One region of the Micromonospora sp. NPDC003816 genome, then DNA from elsewhere that is predicted to be linked to it. Evidence: predicted binding sites of a transcription regulator. Region 1 holds the regulator's gene; the other holds the start of a gene.
The links. Region 1 encodes HrcA, which represses chaperone genes, less so after heat shock. Its sites were predicted from a motif close to GGTTNGCACNCTCNNNNNGAGNGTGCNAACC; they were not measured.
Positions count from the first base shown of each region.

Region 2: groL (chaperonin GroEL) is a predicted target of HrcA. The motif match lies at 3,499-3,529, and genes of this name have one in related genera.

Region 1 is NZ_JBIANP010000016.1:29,539-37,103, forward strand. Features, by position in the region: gene ACFYTT_RS29130 (serine hydrolase domain-containing protein) at 168-1,514, opposite strand; gene ACFYTT_RS29135 (histidine triad nucleotide-binding protein) at 1,544-1,906, opposite strand; gene ACFYTT_RS29140 (SDR family NAD(P)-dependent oxidoreductase) at 1,999-2,760, shown strand; gene ACFYTT_RS29145 (16S rRNA (uracil(1498)-N(3))-methyltransferase) at 2,910-3,644, opposite strand; gene dnaJ (molecular chaperone DnaJ) at 3,646-4,791, opposite strand; gene hrcA (heat-inducible transcriptional repressor HrcA) at 4,865-5,887, opposite strand; gene ACFYTT_RS29160 (DUF4870 domain-containing protein) at 6,097-6,732, shown strand; gene hemW (radical SAM family heme chaperone HemW) at 6,770-7,565, opposite strand, start outside.
Region 2 is NZ_JBIANP010000004.1:86,211-93,775, reverse strand. Features, by position in the region: gene ACFYTT_RS16065 (S8 family serine peptidase) at 1-322, shown strand, start outside; gene ACFYTT_RS16060 (GNAT family N-acetyltransferase) at 374-1,315, shown strand; gene ACFYTT_RS16055 (hypothetical protein) at 1,385-1,627, shown strand; gene groL (chaperonin GroEL) at 1,681-3,303, opposite strand; gene ACFYTT_RS16045 (hypothetical protein) at 3,577-4,683, opposite strand; gene ACFYTT_RS16040 (cold-shock protein) at 4,815-5,015, opposite strand; gene ACFYTT_RS16035 (GNAT family N-acetyltransferase) at 5,227-5,757, shown strand; gene paaN (phenylacetic acid degradation protein PaaN) at 6,358-7,565, opposite strand, start outside.

The DNA of each region.
Region 1 (7,565 bases):
GCCACGGCGTGCGGACGTTGACTCCATCGTATCGTTTCCCCGCCGGGGACACGCCGCCCATTTACCTCGGGGCGGCCGGTCGCGACCCTCTGGTGCGCCTGCCCACCCCGGCGCGGACCGGTGACCGCAACGGGATCCGACGACTGGCGCACAAGTAGACAAAAGAGTCAGCCGTCGGCCCGGAAGTCGTACCCGTCGAAGGTCTCCTGCCGTCGGGTGAACCGGTAGGTCGCCCAGTGCATCCGGACCACCTCGCCGGCGGAGTCCCGGGTCAGCCGGAGCAGTTCGCCGACCTCCCGGCCGGAGACCGTCCGGAACACGTCCGGCTGCTCCGGCACCGGCGCGAAGACCGCCGGCGGCCTCTCCGTCGGGTCACCGGCGCCCCGCGCTTGCAGGGCACCGTCGTGCCAGCCGAAGACGTACTCGAAACCCTCGCCCCACCAGCGGCCGAGCAGCCCTCGCAGGTGCTCCGGGGCCGGCGTGCCCGGCCGCCACGGCACGATGTCGGCCGGGTCGTGCTCGACCGAGGCGGCGAGCAGCCGGTGCGGCAGTTCCAGCAGGTCCACGGCGGTACCGGAGGAACCCAGCACGGCGGCGCCGAACGCGGCGGGCGCCCCCTCGCCGCCCCGCCGGCCGTACACCCCGGCCAGGAACCCGGGCATCGCCCCGTCGTGCCCGACGTGCACCACCCGCTGTCCCTGCGGCACCAGGATCAGGCCCAGGCCGAAGCCACCCGACCACGTCGTCTCGTCGGTGACCGTCACCGGCCAGCGCATCTCCTCCAGCGTGGCCGGCGCGAGCACCTTGCCGGTCGGGTCCAGCGCCCCCGGGTCGGCCAGGAACGCGGCCCACCGGGCCATGTCACCGGCGGTGCTCCACAACTGCGCGGCCGGCCCGACCGCGCCGAAGTCGGTCGGCGGCTCCGGGCGCGCCTCGTCGGAGTACGCGTCCACCAGGAACCCGGTCGCCGCGCGGGGCCCCGGGTCGGCGGTGGTCGCGGTCAGCCCCAGCGGAGTGAGTACCCGCTCGGTCAGCACCTCGGCCCAGGTCCCGCACCGCACCCGGCCGACCAGCCGGCCCAGCAGCGCCATGCCCAGGTTCGAGTAGTGGTAGCGGCGACCCGGCGGCAGCACCCGCTCCGCCCGGGCCAGCTCGGCGACCAGCCGGTCGGCGTCCGGCGCCCGCAACGTGTCCCAGACGTCGCCGTACGGCTCCCGTTGCAGGCCGGCGGTGTGCGACAGCAACCGGCGCACGGTCAGCTCGCCGTGCGCCGGCAGGTCCAGGTGCCGGTCCAGCGGGTCGTCGAGGTCGAGCAGGCCGTCGTCGCGGCACTGGAGGGTGAGCACGGCGGTGAACGTCTTGGTCACCGACCCGATCCGGAACCGGGTGTCCTCGTCCAGCGCGGTGTCGTTGCCGGTGCCGCCGACCACGCACGTCCACAGCGGGCGGTCCGCCCGGTGCACCGCCGCCGCCACGGCCGGCACCCGTCCCCGCGCCTGGACCTCCCGGACCATCCGGTCGAGTCGACCAGTGGCGGCTGTGGTCACGCCACGCTCCGGGCCAGCATCGGCCCGAGCGGCGCACCACCCAACAGGTGCGCGTGCACGTGGAAGACCTCCTGACCGCCGTACGCCCCGGTGTTGAACATCAGCCGGAAGCCGTCCCCGAGCAGCCCCTCGTCCTCGGCCACCGCGGCGGCCGTGGCCAGCACCTCACCGGCCAGCGCCGGATCGCCGGCGGCCAGGGTGGCCACGTCGGCGTAGTGCTCCTTGGGGATGACGAGGACGTGCACCGGCGCCTTCGGGTCGATGTCGCGGAAGGCGAGCGTGGTGGGGGTCTCGCGGACCACGGTGGCCGGGATCTCCCCGGCGACGATCCGGCAGAACAGGCAGTCAGGAGTACTCACCGGGGCAGTGTAAGGAAGGGCCCCCTACTAACGCCTCGTGTATAGGAAGGGTCCCTTCCTTACATCTGGGCGGGTGCGGCAGGATGGCGCGCATGTCGGGGCGGGCGGTACTGGTCACGGGTGGGTCACGCGGCATCGGACGGGCGGTGGTCACGGCGTTCGCCGCCTCCGGCGACCGGGTGGCGATCCACCACCGCGACTCGGCAGACCTGGCCGAGGCGCTGCGGGCCGCGCTTCCCGGCGACGGCCATCTGGTGGTCCGCGCCGACCTGGCCGACCCCGACGCGGTACGGGCGATGGTGGACGAGGCGGCGGAACGACTCGGCGGGCTCGACGTACTCGTCAACAACGCCGGGGTGTTCGGCCCGGCCGATCCACCGCACCCGGTCTTCGAGAGCAGCTACGAGCAGTGGCAGAGACGGTGGCGCGAGATTCTCGACACCAACCTGCTCGGTGCCGCCAACGCCGCCTGGTGCGCGGCCCAGCACATGCGCTCGGGCGGCGGGCGCATCGTCAACGTCTCGTCGCGCGGCGCGTTCCGAGGCGAGCCTGCCAACCCGGCGTACGGGGCCAGCAAGGCCGGGCTCAACGCGATGGCCCAGTCGCTTGCGGTGGCCCTGGCGCCGTACGGCATCGCGGTCGCCACGGTCGCGCCCGGTTTCGTGGCGACCGACATGACCAACGAGCACCTGAAGTCGCCGCGCGGCGACGCGGTCCGGGCACAGAGCCCGTTCGACCGGGTGGCCCGCCCCGAGGAGATCGCGGCGGCGGTGCACTGGTTGGCCAGCCCCGAGGCGGAGTGGGCCTCCGGCACCATCGTGGACCTCAACGGCGCCTCCTACCTGCGCACCTAGAGATCCCCGGCCGGAGAGCGCCGCGTCCGGCCGCAAACCGTTGCGTCCGTTGAAGCAGAGCAAAGGAGCCGAGGTGCATTACCCCGGCCCGGCCACGACCCGTCGGGCAGGGCGTACCGGCCTCGCCGCGCGGGCGTGGCCGGTGACGGTCACCAGCGCAGCAGTCGGGTGGCGAGCACGGCCAGCGCGGCCACCCCGGCCGTGGAGGTACGCAGCACCGACGGGCCGAGCCGGACCGGACGCGCGCCGGCCTCCTGGAAGGCCGCCAGCTCGGCCGGAGTGATGCCGCCTTCCGGGCCGACCACCAGCACGATCTCGCCCCGGTCGGGCAACTCGACGGTGGTCAGCCGGTCGCTCGCCTCCTCGTGCAGCACATAGCCGGCGGCGGCACCGGCGATCCGGCGGGCCACCGACGTGCCGGACTCGTCCGGGGCACCGGCGACCACCGGCAGCCACGCCCGACGGGCCTGCTTCGCCGCCTCCCGGGCGGTCGCCACCCACTTGGCCCGGGCCCGGACGCCTCGTTCGCCGCGCCACTGCACCACCGAGCGGGACGCCGCCCAGGGGACGATCTCGTCCACGCCCGTCTCGGTCATCGCCTGCACGGCCAGCTCGCCCCGGTCGCCCTTGGCGATGCCCTGCACCACCACCAGTCGCGGGTGCGCCGCGTCGACGTACCCGCGAGCGGTGATGTCCAGGTCGAGGGTGCCCCGGCCGACGGCGGTGACCACCGCCTCGGCGGTGCCGCCCCGACCGTCGGCGAGCAGTAGCTCCTCGCCGACCCGGAGCCGCTGCACGGTGGCCGCGTGGTGGCCCTCAGGCCCGTCGAGCACCGTCGAGTCGGTGGTGGGCAGCGACTCGACCAGGAAGAGCGGAGCGGACACCTCAGGCGTGGCCGTTGAAGGCGTCGCGCATCCGGGAGAAGAACCCGCCCTGCTTGCTGAGCTCGGCGACCTCCTCGCCCCGGGTCACGGCGAACTCCCGCAACATCCGCTCCTGGTCGGCGTCGAGCTTGGTCGGGGTACGCACGTCGAGGTGGACGTAGAGGTCGCCCCGACCGGCACCGCGCAGGTGCGGTACGCCCCGGGCCCGTAGCCGCAGCGTGCTGCCCGGCTGGGTGCCCGGCTTCACGTCGACCGGCTCCTCGCTGTCCAGCGTCTTGATGGTCAGCCGGGTGCCGAGCGCGGCGGCGGTCATCGGCACGGTGACCCGGCAGTGCAGGTCGTCGCCCTTGCGGGAGAAGACGTCGTGCGGCCGCTCGTGGATCTCCACGTAGAGGTCACCGGCGGTGCCGCCACCCGGGCCGACCTCGCCCTGCTGCGCCAGGCGGATCCGCATCCCGTCCTCGACGCCGGCCGGGATCTTCACGGTCAGCGAGCGGCGGGTGCGGACCCGGCCGTCACCGGCGCAGGTGGGGCAGGGGTGCGGGATGGTCGTGCCGTAGCCCTGGCAGACCGTGCACGGCCGGGCGGAGACCACCTGGCCGAGGAAGGTGCGCTGCACCGACTGCACCTCGCCCCGACCACCGCACGCCTCGCAGGTGGCCAGGTGGGTGCCGGCGGCGGTACCGGCCCCGGTGCAGGTGGTGCAGAGCACGGCGGTGTCGACCGTGATCGGTGCCTCGACCCCGAAGGCGGTCTCCTGCAGGTCCAGTTCGAGCCGCAGGATCGCGTCGGCCCCGGGCCGGGTACGCGGTCGCGGGCCACGCCCGGCGCCGGTGGCCCCGCCGAAGAAGGCGTCCATGATGTCCTGGAAGCCGACGAAGGGTCCGGCGCCACCGGGGCCGCCCGGCCCACCGGCACCGCCGCCGCCCGGGGCGAGCGGGTCGCCACCGAGGTCGACGATCTGCCGTTTCCGGTCGTCGGACAACACCTCGTACGCGGCGTTGATGTCCTTGAACTTCTCCTGGGCCTCCGGGTCCGGATTCACGTCCGGGTGGAACTGGCGCGCCAGCTTGCGGTAGGCGCGCTTGATCTCGTCGTCGGAGGCCCCTCGGCTCACGCCGAGAATGCCGTAGTAGTCCCTGGCCACTGGGTTCCGTGTCCTCGTGTTCGTCTCGCGTTACGCCGGTCGGTGGCGGCAGCCTGCCGTCGGCCCTGACTGGTCAGTTCTGGGCCAGCAGCTCGCCCACGTAGCGTGCCACGGCCCTCACCGTGGCGATTGTTCCGGGGTAGTCCATCCGGGTCGGACCCAGCACGCCCATCCCCCCGACGATGGTCGCGCCCGGGCCGTATCCGGTGCTGACCACGGACGCCGCCCGTAGGTTGTCGATCTGGTTCTCGTCGCCGATGCGGACCCGCAGCGTGCTCGGCTCGACCTCGCCGATGAGTTTGAGCAGCACCACCTCCTCCTCGAGCGCTTCGAGGATGGGGCGCAGCGACCCCTGGAAGTCGAGCAGGCCGCCCCGGGCCAGGTTGGCGGTGCCGGCCAGGGCGAGCCGCTCCTCGTGCCGTTCGACGAGGGTCTCCAGCAGGACGGTGGAGAGCGTGGTCATGGCCGCCCGCAGGTGCGGCGCGCACTCGTCGATGAGTGTCTGCACCAGCGGTGGCGTGTCGGACAGGCGGGTGCCGACCAGCTTCTCGTTGACGAGTCGGCGCAGGTCCAGGACGTCGTCGGCGGGGACCGGCGCGGGCAGTTCGACCAGCCGCTGCTCGACCCGGCCGGTGTCGGCGATCATCACCAGCGTCAGCCGGGTGGTGGAGATCGGCACGAGTTCCAGGTGCCGGACGGTGGAGCGGGCCAGGCTCGGGTACTGCACCACGGCGACCTGACGGGTGAGTTGCGCGAGCAGGCGTACGGTGCGGTGCACCACGTCGTCGAGGTCCACCGCGCCGACCAGGAACCGTTCGATCGCCCGCCGTTCGGCGGGGCTGAGCGGCTTGACCCGACTGAGCCGGTCGACGAAGAGGCGGTAGCCACGGTCGGTGGGCACCCGCCCGGCACTCGTGTGCGGCTGGCGGATGTAGCCCTCCTCCTCCAGCACGGCCATGTCGTTGCGGACCGTGGCGGGGGACACACCGAGTTGGTGCCGTTCGACGAGGGCCTTGCTGCCGACCGGCTCCTGGGTGGCGACGTAGTCCTCGACGATCGCCCGGAGCACGGCGAGTTTCCGGTCGTCGAGACCCATCCTCCCCACCTCCTGTCGCAGGTCAGCCCGGAGCGCCCGGAGTGCCAGAGGAACACTCTGGCACTCGACTGTAGCGAGTGCCAGTCTACGTCGGCGTTCCCGTGCCCGCGATGATCAAGACTTCCCGGATGTCCGGAAACCGATCGGCGGGTTGACACTCCCCGGTGTCGCTATGGTGCGCCGTTGCCGCTGGCACCTACCGTGACCACATGACTGAACCACCTCGTCCTCCAGGATCCGGCGACGACCCCACGTCCCCACTGTCGGGCTCGTCGGGCCAGCCCGGCTATCCCCCGCCCGGCGGCTATCCGCCGCCCACCGGCGACCAGCCCCCGTCGCCCGGCGGCTACGGCACTCCGGGTGACTACCCCCCGCCCGGCGGCTACCCGCCGCCCGGCGGTTATCCCCCGCCGGGTGAGTACCCCCCGCCGGGCGGCGCGCCCGGTGTCGGGTACCCGACGGGCGGTTACGGTCCCCCCGGCGGCGGCTACGCCAGCAACGAGGACAAGACCTGGACCCTGATCGCCCACTTCGGCGGCCCGCTCGGGGTGGTCGTGGGCGGCGGTCTGCTGGGCTGGGTCGCGCCGCTGATCGCGATGATGACCCGGGGGCAGCAGAGCCCGGTGGTCCGGGCGCACTCGGTGGCCGCCCTGAACTTCCAGCTCACCTGGGCCATCGCCGGGCTGCTCAGCTGGGTGCTCACCGCGATCACCTGCGGGCTGCTGTTCTTCGTGCCGTTCCTGGTCTGGATCGTGCCGGTGATCTTCGGGATCATCGCCGGGGTCAAGGCCAACGAGGGCGCCCTCTACCGGTACCCGATGACCTACGCCTTCGTGAAGCGCTGATCTCGGCTTCGTGAAGCCCTGACCTCGGGGACGGCGGTCAGGGCAGCAGGTCCCGCACCACGGCGTCGGCGAGCAGCCGGCCGCGCACCGTGAGAACGGCGCGGCCGGCCGCGTGGGCGGGCGCGGCGAGCAGTCCCTGCGCCACCGCCTGCGCGGCAGCGGCCCGACCGGCGTCGTCGAGGACGTCCAGCGGCAGCCCGGACGCGAGCCGCAGCCGGAGCATGACGTCCTCCATGTGCGCCTCGCCGTCGGTGAGCACCTCCCGGGCCGACCCGGGAGACTCACCGGCGGCCAGCCGCCTCGCGTACTCGCGGGGGTGTTTGACGTTCCACCAGCGCACGCCACCGACGTGGCTGTGCGCCCCCGGGCCGAGGCCCCACCAGTCGCCGCCGGTCCAGTACAGCAGGTTGTGCCGACACCGGGCGGCCGGCGTCCGCGCCCAGTTGGACACCTCGTACCAGGAGAAACCGGCCGCGCCGAGGGCGGCCTCGGCGGCCAGGTACCGCTCCGCGGCGACGTCGTCGTCCGGGTACGGCAACTCGCCGCGACGCATCCGCGCGGCCAGCCGGGTGCCGTCCTCGACGATCAGGGCGTACGCGCTGACGTGGTCGACGCCCGCCGCCACCACCTGGGCCAACGACTCGGCGAAGTCCTCCGCCCGCTCCCCCGGCGTCCCGTAGATCAGGTCCAGGTTGACGTGCGCGAAACCGGCGTCACGCGCCTCCAGTGCGGCGGCCGGTGCGCGACCGGCCCGGTGCCGACGGTCGAGCACGGCGAGCACCCCGGGCGTGGCCGACTGCATGCCGAGCGAGATCCGGGTGTAGCCGGCGGCC
Region 2 (7,565 bases), on a different contig from region 1:
CCGGGGACCCGCCCCGTCGGGCGTGAACAAGCCGGACCTGGTGGCACCGGGGGCGGACGTCCTCTCCGCGATGCCCGGGGGCGGTTACGCCACGCTCGCCGGTACGTCGATGGCGACCCCGCAGGTGGCCGGCGTGGTGGCGTTGATGTGGTCGGCCAACCCGGACCTCGTCGGTGACCTGGACCGGACCCGGCGGATCCTGCGCGAGACGGCCACCCCGATCGACGCCCCGACCGGCTCCGGCAACTGCGGCGGTACGGCGAACGTGGCCGGCGCCGGGCTGGTCGACGCGTACGCCGCCGTCGAGGCCGCCCGGGACTGACGCCGGATCACGGACTGACACCGGACTCGATGTGATCTAGGGTCGGCTGCCATGGACGCGACCACCATCGCCGAGTTGACCGTCGAGCGGGCCGCCGAGGTGGTCGAGCTCTGTCGCCGGGCGCTCGACCTGCCGGAGGACGCGGCCGAGGCGGAACCGCTCGTGGCGACGCTCTGGCACCGGGCCGCCGTCGACCGGCCGGTGCGGGTGTTCGGCGCGTACCGGGGTGACGACCTGGTCGGGGTCCTGATCGGATCGCACTCCGGCGAGGCGGGGCACGTCGACCTGCTGGCCGTGCACCCGCGGGTACGCCGTCAGGGCGTGGCCCGGGCCCTGCTCGGGCACGCCGAACGGGCGCTGGCCGAGTCGGGCGCGGTCGAGATGGTGCTCGCCGGCAACCCGCCGTACTACGGCTGGCCCGGCATCGACGTCCGCTACACCCCGGCGATCTGTCTCGCGCTCGCCCTCGGCTACCGCCAGGACCGCACCGCGTGGAACATGACCGCCGACCTGTCGTCCGACTCGTCACCGGCGCTGCGCGCCACCGAGGCGGCCGAGGCCCGGCTGGCCGGGCAGGGCGTGACGGTACGCCGGGCCGAGCCGAGCGACCTGCCGGCGCTCACCACCTTCGCCCGTACCACCTTCGGCGGGGCGTGGGACGGCGAGCTGGCCGGTTCGGTGGGTCGCCCCGACGCCGGCTGCCATCTGGCCGAGCGCGACGGTGAGCTGCTCGGCTTCGCCGCGTACGGATCGTCCCGGCCGAGCTGGTTCGGGCCGATGGGCACCGTCCCCGCTGCCGAGGGGTCCGGCATCGGCGGCGTCCTGCTGCGACGCTGCCTGCGGGACCAGCGGACGGCCGGCATCGAGTTCGCGCAGATCGGCTGGGTCGGTCCGGTGCCCTTCTACTCGCGCAGCGCGGGTGCCCGGATCGAGCAGGTCTTCTTCCTGTACCGCAGGGCGCTCGGCAGCCCGAACGAGTCAACCGGCGCATAGGCGCCGATACCACCGTTCACCCTCCCCGGTCATCGACGCCCCCTACGGTTTTGCGTAGAGGAGGCAGCCATGACCACGGATGACGAGCAGACCCGGGACACCCTGGCGGTGCCCTTGGTCGCGGTTCCCGAACTCCCGGCCCAACTGCCGATCGACCGGCTGGACTACGGCGACGCCGAGCAGTTGGCGGAGATGACCGGTGCAGCCGAACCACCCGAGGAGCCGCTCATCCTGGTCGACGAACCGGCACCGCACCGCCCACCGTACGACCGGGCGCAGCAGCGGCGCGACGAGCGGCCGCTACCGACATAGGAAAAGGGCGGACCGCTGACGCGGCCCGCCCTTTCCGGCGTGTGGAGCTGGACTCAGAAGTCCATGTCCCCGCCACCCGGACCAGCCGGGGCGGCCGGGGTCTTCTCCGGCTTGTCCGCCACGACGGCCTCGGTGGTGAGGAACAGCGCGGCGATCGACGCGGCGTTCTGCAGCGCCGAGCGGGTCACCTTGGCCGGGTCGATGATGCCCGCGGCCAGCAGGTCCACGTACTCACCCGACGCGGCGTTCAGGCCGTGACCGGCGTCGAGGTTGCGGACGCGCTCGACGACGACGCCACCCTCCAGGCCGGCGTTGACGGCGATCTGCCGCAGCGGGGCGTCCAGCGCGATCTTGACGATCTGCGCGCCGGTCGCCTCGTCGCCGGCCAGGTCCAGCTTGTCGAAGGCGGTCTTGCCGGCCTGCACCAGCGCGACACCACCACCCGGGACGATGCCCTCCTCGACGGCGGCCTTGGCGTTGCGGACGGCGTCCTCGATGCGGTGCTTGCGCTCCTTGAGCTCGACCTCGGTGGCCGCGCCGACCTTGATCACCGCAACACCGCCGGCCAGCTTGGCCAGGCGCTCCTGCAGCTTCTCCCGGTCGTAGTCGGAGTCGCTCTTGTCGATCTCGGCCCGGATCTGGTTCACCCGGCCCTGGATCTGCTCGGCGTCACCGGCACCGTCGACGATGGTGGTCTCGTCCTTGGTCACCACGACCTTGCGGGCGCGGCCCAGCATGTCGAGACCGGCGGCGTCCAGCTTGAGGCCGACCTCCTCGCTGATGACCTGACCACCGGTGAGGATGGCGATGTCGGTCAGCATGGCCTTGCGGCGGTCACCGAAGCCCGGCGCCTTGACGGCGACCGACTTGAAGGTGCCCCGGACCTTGTTGACCACCAGGGTGGCCAGGGCCTCGCCCTCCAGGTCCTCGGCGATAATCAGCAGCGGCTTGCCGCCCTGCATGACCTTCTCCAGGATCGGGAGCAGGTCCTTGACCGACGAGATCTTGCTGTTGGCGATCAGGATGTACGGGTCGTCGAAGACGGCCTCCATACGCTCCGGGTCGGTCATGAAGTAGGCCGAGATGTAGCCCTTGTCGAAGCGCATACCCTCGGTGAGCTCCAGCTCCAGCCCGAAGGTGTTGCTCTCCTCGACGGTGATGACGCCTTCCTTGCCCACCTTGTCCATCGCCTCGGCGATGATCTCACCGACGGTGTTGTCACCGGCGGAGATGGAGGCGGTGGAGGCGATCTGCTCCTTGGTCTCGACGTCCTTGGCGAGCTTCAGCAGCTCCTCCGAGACGCTGGCCACGGCGGACTCGATGCCACGCTTCAGGGCCATCGGGTTGGCACCGGCAGCCACGTTGCGCAGACCCTCGCGAACGAGAGCCTGGGCCAGGACGGTCGCCGTCGTCGTGCCGTCACCGGCGACGTCGTCGGTCTTCTTGGCGACCTCCTTGACCAGCTCGGCGCCGATCTTCTCGTACGGGTCCTCGAGCTCGATCTCCTTGGCGATGCTCACACCATCGTTGGTGATGGTGGGGGCACCCCACTTCTTCTCGAGCACGACGTTGCGGCCCTTGGGGCCGAGGGTCACCTTCACGGCGTCGGCGAGCTGGTTCATGCCCCGCTCGAGGCCGCGGCGAGCCTCTTCGTCGAACGCGATCATCTTGGCCATACGGCGTTGTCCTCCTGGACACTCACGGACCAGCCGGGGTGTGCCCCGGACGGGCCGTCTGGTGTACGCACCTTGGGACGTCGCCACCTGGCGACGGCGACGTCTCCTCGGCCGGGCCGGATAGCCCGCGACGACCGGCCACTGCCCCGCCCGAGGTGATCCCCCGGGTGCGACGGTGGCCCCACCGTCCCGACCAACTGGCACTCACGCCATGCGAGTGCCAATGACTTGTTTAGCACTCTGCCCTGCCGAGTGCAAGCACGACCGCCGTGATCAGCCGAGTTCATGGGCCAGTTGGGCGTCGTTCACCGGCCCCTCGTGTCCCCGCTGCTCGGCGTACGTGACGACCAGCCCGACCAACTGGGCAAGCTGGCCCGGCAGGGTGAGCAGCGCCGCCAGCACCGTCACTACGACCGTGCCCGCCGTCACAGTCCGGGTCTCCATCGGGCCGGTGCCGATCAGCAGCAGGCCCACCTGCTCGATCGCAGCCGCGACCAACGACACGGCGATCACCGCGCCGATCACCAGCGCCAACCGGCCGAGCAGCAGGCCCAGGCGCTGCCGCAGCATCTGGTGCGAGCGGCCGATCGGGTTGTCCCGCTCGAACAGGTAGACCGGGCCGACCATGGCCAGCGCGAACACCGCGTAGATGCCGGGCAGGAAGCAGAGGCAGAGGCCGAACAGCACGATCATGCCGAACAGCAGGGTCCATCCCCAGAGCCCGAGCGCCCGCCGGACCCCGTAGCGCATGGCCGCGCCCAGGTCGACCGGCGTACCGGCCGCCTGCCGGGCGATCACCCAGGTCCCGGCCGCCCAGCCCACACACTGCACCAGGCTCGCGATCAGACCCGCCCCGAAGAGGCTGCCCACCCACACGAGGCTGTCGGCCCAGAATCCGGAGGGCAGCGCGCTGCTGTCGTCGGCAAGCTGCTCCTCCCAGCGCGCGGTGGGGTCGATCACCAGCGCGAGCACCGCCAGCACCACCGCCGGCAGCACCTGGGTCAGCAGGACGATTGGCAGCAGGAGCGACCAGCCCCGGCGGAGCGCGCCGACACAGCGCGCGTACCAACCACCTACACCGGCACCGGGCGGATTCACCAACGGGCTGGCCGGGTCGAGGCCGTACCCCGGTTGCGGGTACCCACCGTAGGGCGACGTCGGATATGGCTGGCCCGGGTAGGGCACCGGCCCCCCGACCTGACCCGGGTACGGCTGACCGGGATAGGGCTGGCCCGGATAGGGGGCGGTCGGGTCGACCGGTGGCCGCCCGTCACCCCGATCGGGCTCGTTCGCCGGCGGGGTCGGCTCGTTCGCCGGCGAAGGCCGGGCCGGCTCGTCGGGGGACGAGGACGGACCCGCCGGGGGCGGCTGGTCGGACATGGACGCTCCTCAGCGATGGCTGGATCGGCCCATGATCTTCCCTGGTCGGCCCCGGCGCCGCTGCCCTGCACCGGCCACGATCCCATAACCCCACCCGAGGATCAGCCGGCGAGGTGGACGCGGCGGGTGACTCAGATGGCGCGGACCCGCTCGGCCTGCGGGCCCTTCTGGCCCTGGCCGATCTCGAACTCCACCCGCTGGCCGTCGTCCAGCGCCTTGTAGCCGTCCATCTCGATCGCGGAGAAGTGAACGAAGACGTCCTGCCCGCCGTCGACGGCGATGAAGCCGTAACCCTTTTCGGCGTTGAACCACTTCACGGTGCCCTGTGCCACGGTGTTGTCCTCACTCTGCGCGGCGTACCACAACTCCGGGCACCGGCACGCCGAACACCCGGAGACCACCGGTTTCAGCGATCCGCGACGACCCCGAAAAACGGTGACCGAAATCGCACGGTACACGAGGCGTGACGACCGCGCACGACCACAAATCGGGCATATTCCGACTGACGGCATCGCCGTACGTCATTGTGGTAAGCATGCCGACATGACCAGCGCGCTCGACGAGACCAGCACCCTGCGGGCGGACGTCCGTCGGGTCGAGCCGGCGGACGCCGCCCGGATGCGGGCCCTCCGTCTGGAGATGCTCGCCGACGCCCCGCTGGCCTTCCTGGAGACGATCGCGGAGGCCGCCGCGCGCCCGCACGCCGAGTACGCCGCCCGCGTCGCCCAGGTCTCGGCCGGCACCCACACCGCCCAGTTCGTGGCGGACCCCGGTGGCCGACTGGTCGGGCACGCAGGTGGCGTCGCCCATCCCACGGAACTCGCGGTCACCGTGGTCTACGCGGTCTACGTCACCCCGACGTGGCGCGGCACGGGCCTGCTCGCATCCCTGATCGATGCGGTCGGCGCCTGGTCACGGGAGTGCGGGCGGCAGGAGCTGATGCTCGAAGTCGTGGTGGGCAACGACCGTGCCTACCGCGCCTACCAGCGGATCGGCTTCGCCGACACCGGCGTACGGGTGCCGCACCCGACCGTCCCCGCCCTCCGCGAACTCCAGATGCGCCGCCGGGCGTAGTAGGTGTGGGTGGGGGTTTCCGGGCAGCCCACCCTGCTCCGGGCGGTCAGGCTTGATCCCTCCGCAGGGTGGGCTGCCCGGAAACCCGACGTGGTCCGGCTGGTCGGGTGGGCCTGCCCTCGGATCGGACCGACCCACTCCCCTCGCCCTGCTCGGTAGCGACGGTCGCGGGCTGGCCAGGGTGTCCGGCGGATGCGGCGGGTGCCAGGTCTCCCGCGCCGCCTTTGCTCTGCTTCAACCCACGCAACGAACAGGGCGATTCGTTCCTCCTGGCAAATGCCGCACTGGCAAAGCCATGACAATTGACCAGAACCGGTGCGTTCTCCCGAAAGTATTGCGTGGAGTGAAGCAGAGCAAAGGCGGCAAGGCGCAGTACCGCCGCCCACCGTCCGCCTCCGCCCCACCCCGCCCCGAACCGCCCCGAGCCGAACCGCCCAAGCTCAACTCAGCTCAACTCAGCTCATGCTCCAACGGTGACCCAGCAGGGTTCCGGGGCAGCCTGACCCGCGCAGGGATCAAGCCTGACCGCCCGGAGCGGGTCAGGCTGCCCCGGAACCCCCACCGTGAGAAGACCCGAACCCCCCACCGTGAGCAGCAGACCTAGGCGTGCCGCCGACTCTGCACGATGCGGAAACGGTTGGCGACGTACGCCCCGTCGGTGAGTGCCGAGTTGGCCGCCGCGTTCGCCCCGCTGCCGTGGAAGTCGGAGAACGCCGCCGACTGGTTCACGAAGACGCCGCCGGTGAGGTTGCCGGACAGGTGCACTCCGACCTCGATCGCGGCGTTCTCGGCGGCGTCCAGCACCGCCTCGTCGGTGGAGTAGACGGCTGCCGTGAGCGCGCCCTTCTCCCCCACGGTCGCCCGGAGGATGTCCAGGCTGTGCGTGGTGGAGTCGGTGGCGATGGCGAAGGAGATGGGTCCGAACCACTCCCGCGAGTAGGTCGCGGTGTCGCCGGCGTCCAGCTTGACGACGGTGGGCGTACGGACCACCGCGTCCGGGAACGACGGGTGCGTGACGGTACGCGACTCCAGCACCGGCGTACCGACCTTGGTGACCTCGTCGAGGCGGTCCAGGACGCCGTCGTTGACGATGGCGCCGGTCAGCTCGACCCCACGCGCCGGGTCGGCGGTGAGCTTGCCGACGGCGGCGGCGATCCCGGCGGCCACCTCGTCGAAGCTCTTGTGTCCCTGGTCGGTGTCGATGCCGTCGCGGGGAATGAGGATGTTCTGCGAGGTGGTGCACATCTGGCCGCTGTAGAGCGTCAGGGTGAACCCGAGGTTGCGGCACATGCCGGCGAAGTCGTCGGTGGAGTCGACCACCACCGTGTTGAGTCCGGCCTTCTCGGTGTAGACCGCCGCCTGGCGGGCGTTGGCCTCCAGCCAGTCGCCGTACTCGGTGGAACCGGTGAAGTCCACGATCTTGACGGCCGGGTGCAGGGCCAGGGTCGAGGCCAGCTTCTCGCCGGGCGCCTCCGGGGCGAGCAGGACCAGGTTCGGGTCGAAACCGGCCTCGGCGAGCACCTGCCGGGCGTAGCGCACCGTCACGGCCAGCGGGAGTACGGCGCGCGGGTGCGGCTTGACGACCACCGGGTTGCCGGTGACCAGCGACGCGAACAAGCCCGGGTAGGAGTTCCAGGTCGGGAACGTGTTGCAGCCGATGACCAGGGCGACTCCTCGCGGCACCACATGGAACGTCTTGGTCATCCGCAGCGGGTCGCCCTTACCGGCGGCCTTCTCCCAGGCGGCGGTCCCCGGGTGGCGGGTCATCTCCGCGTACGCGTAGGCGACGGCCTCCAGCGCCCGGTCGA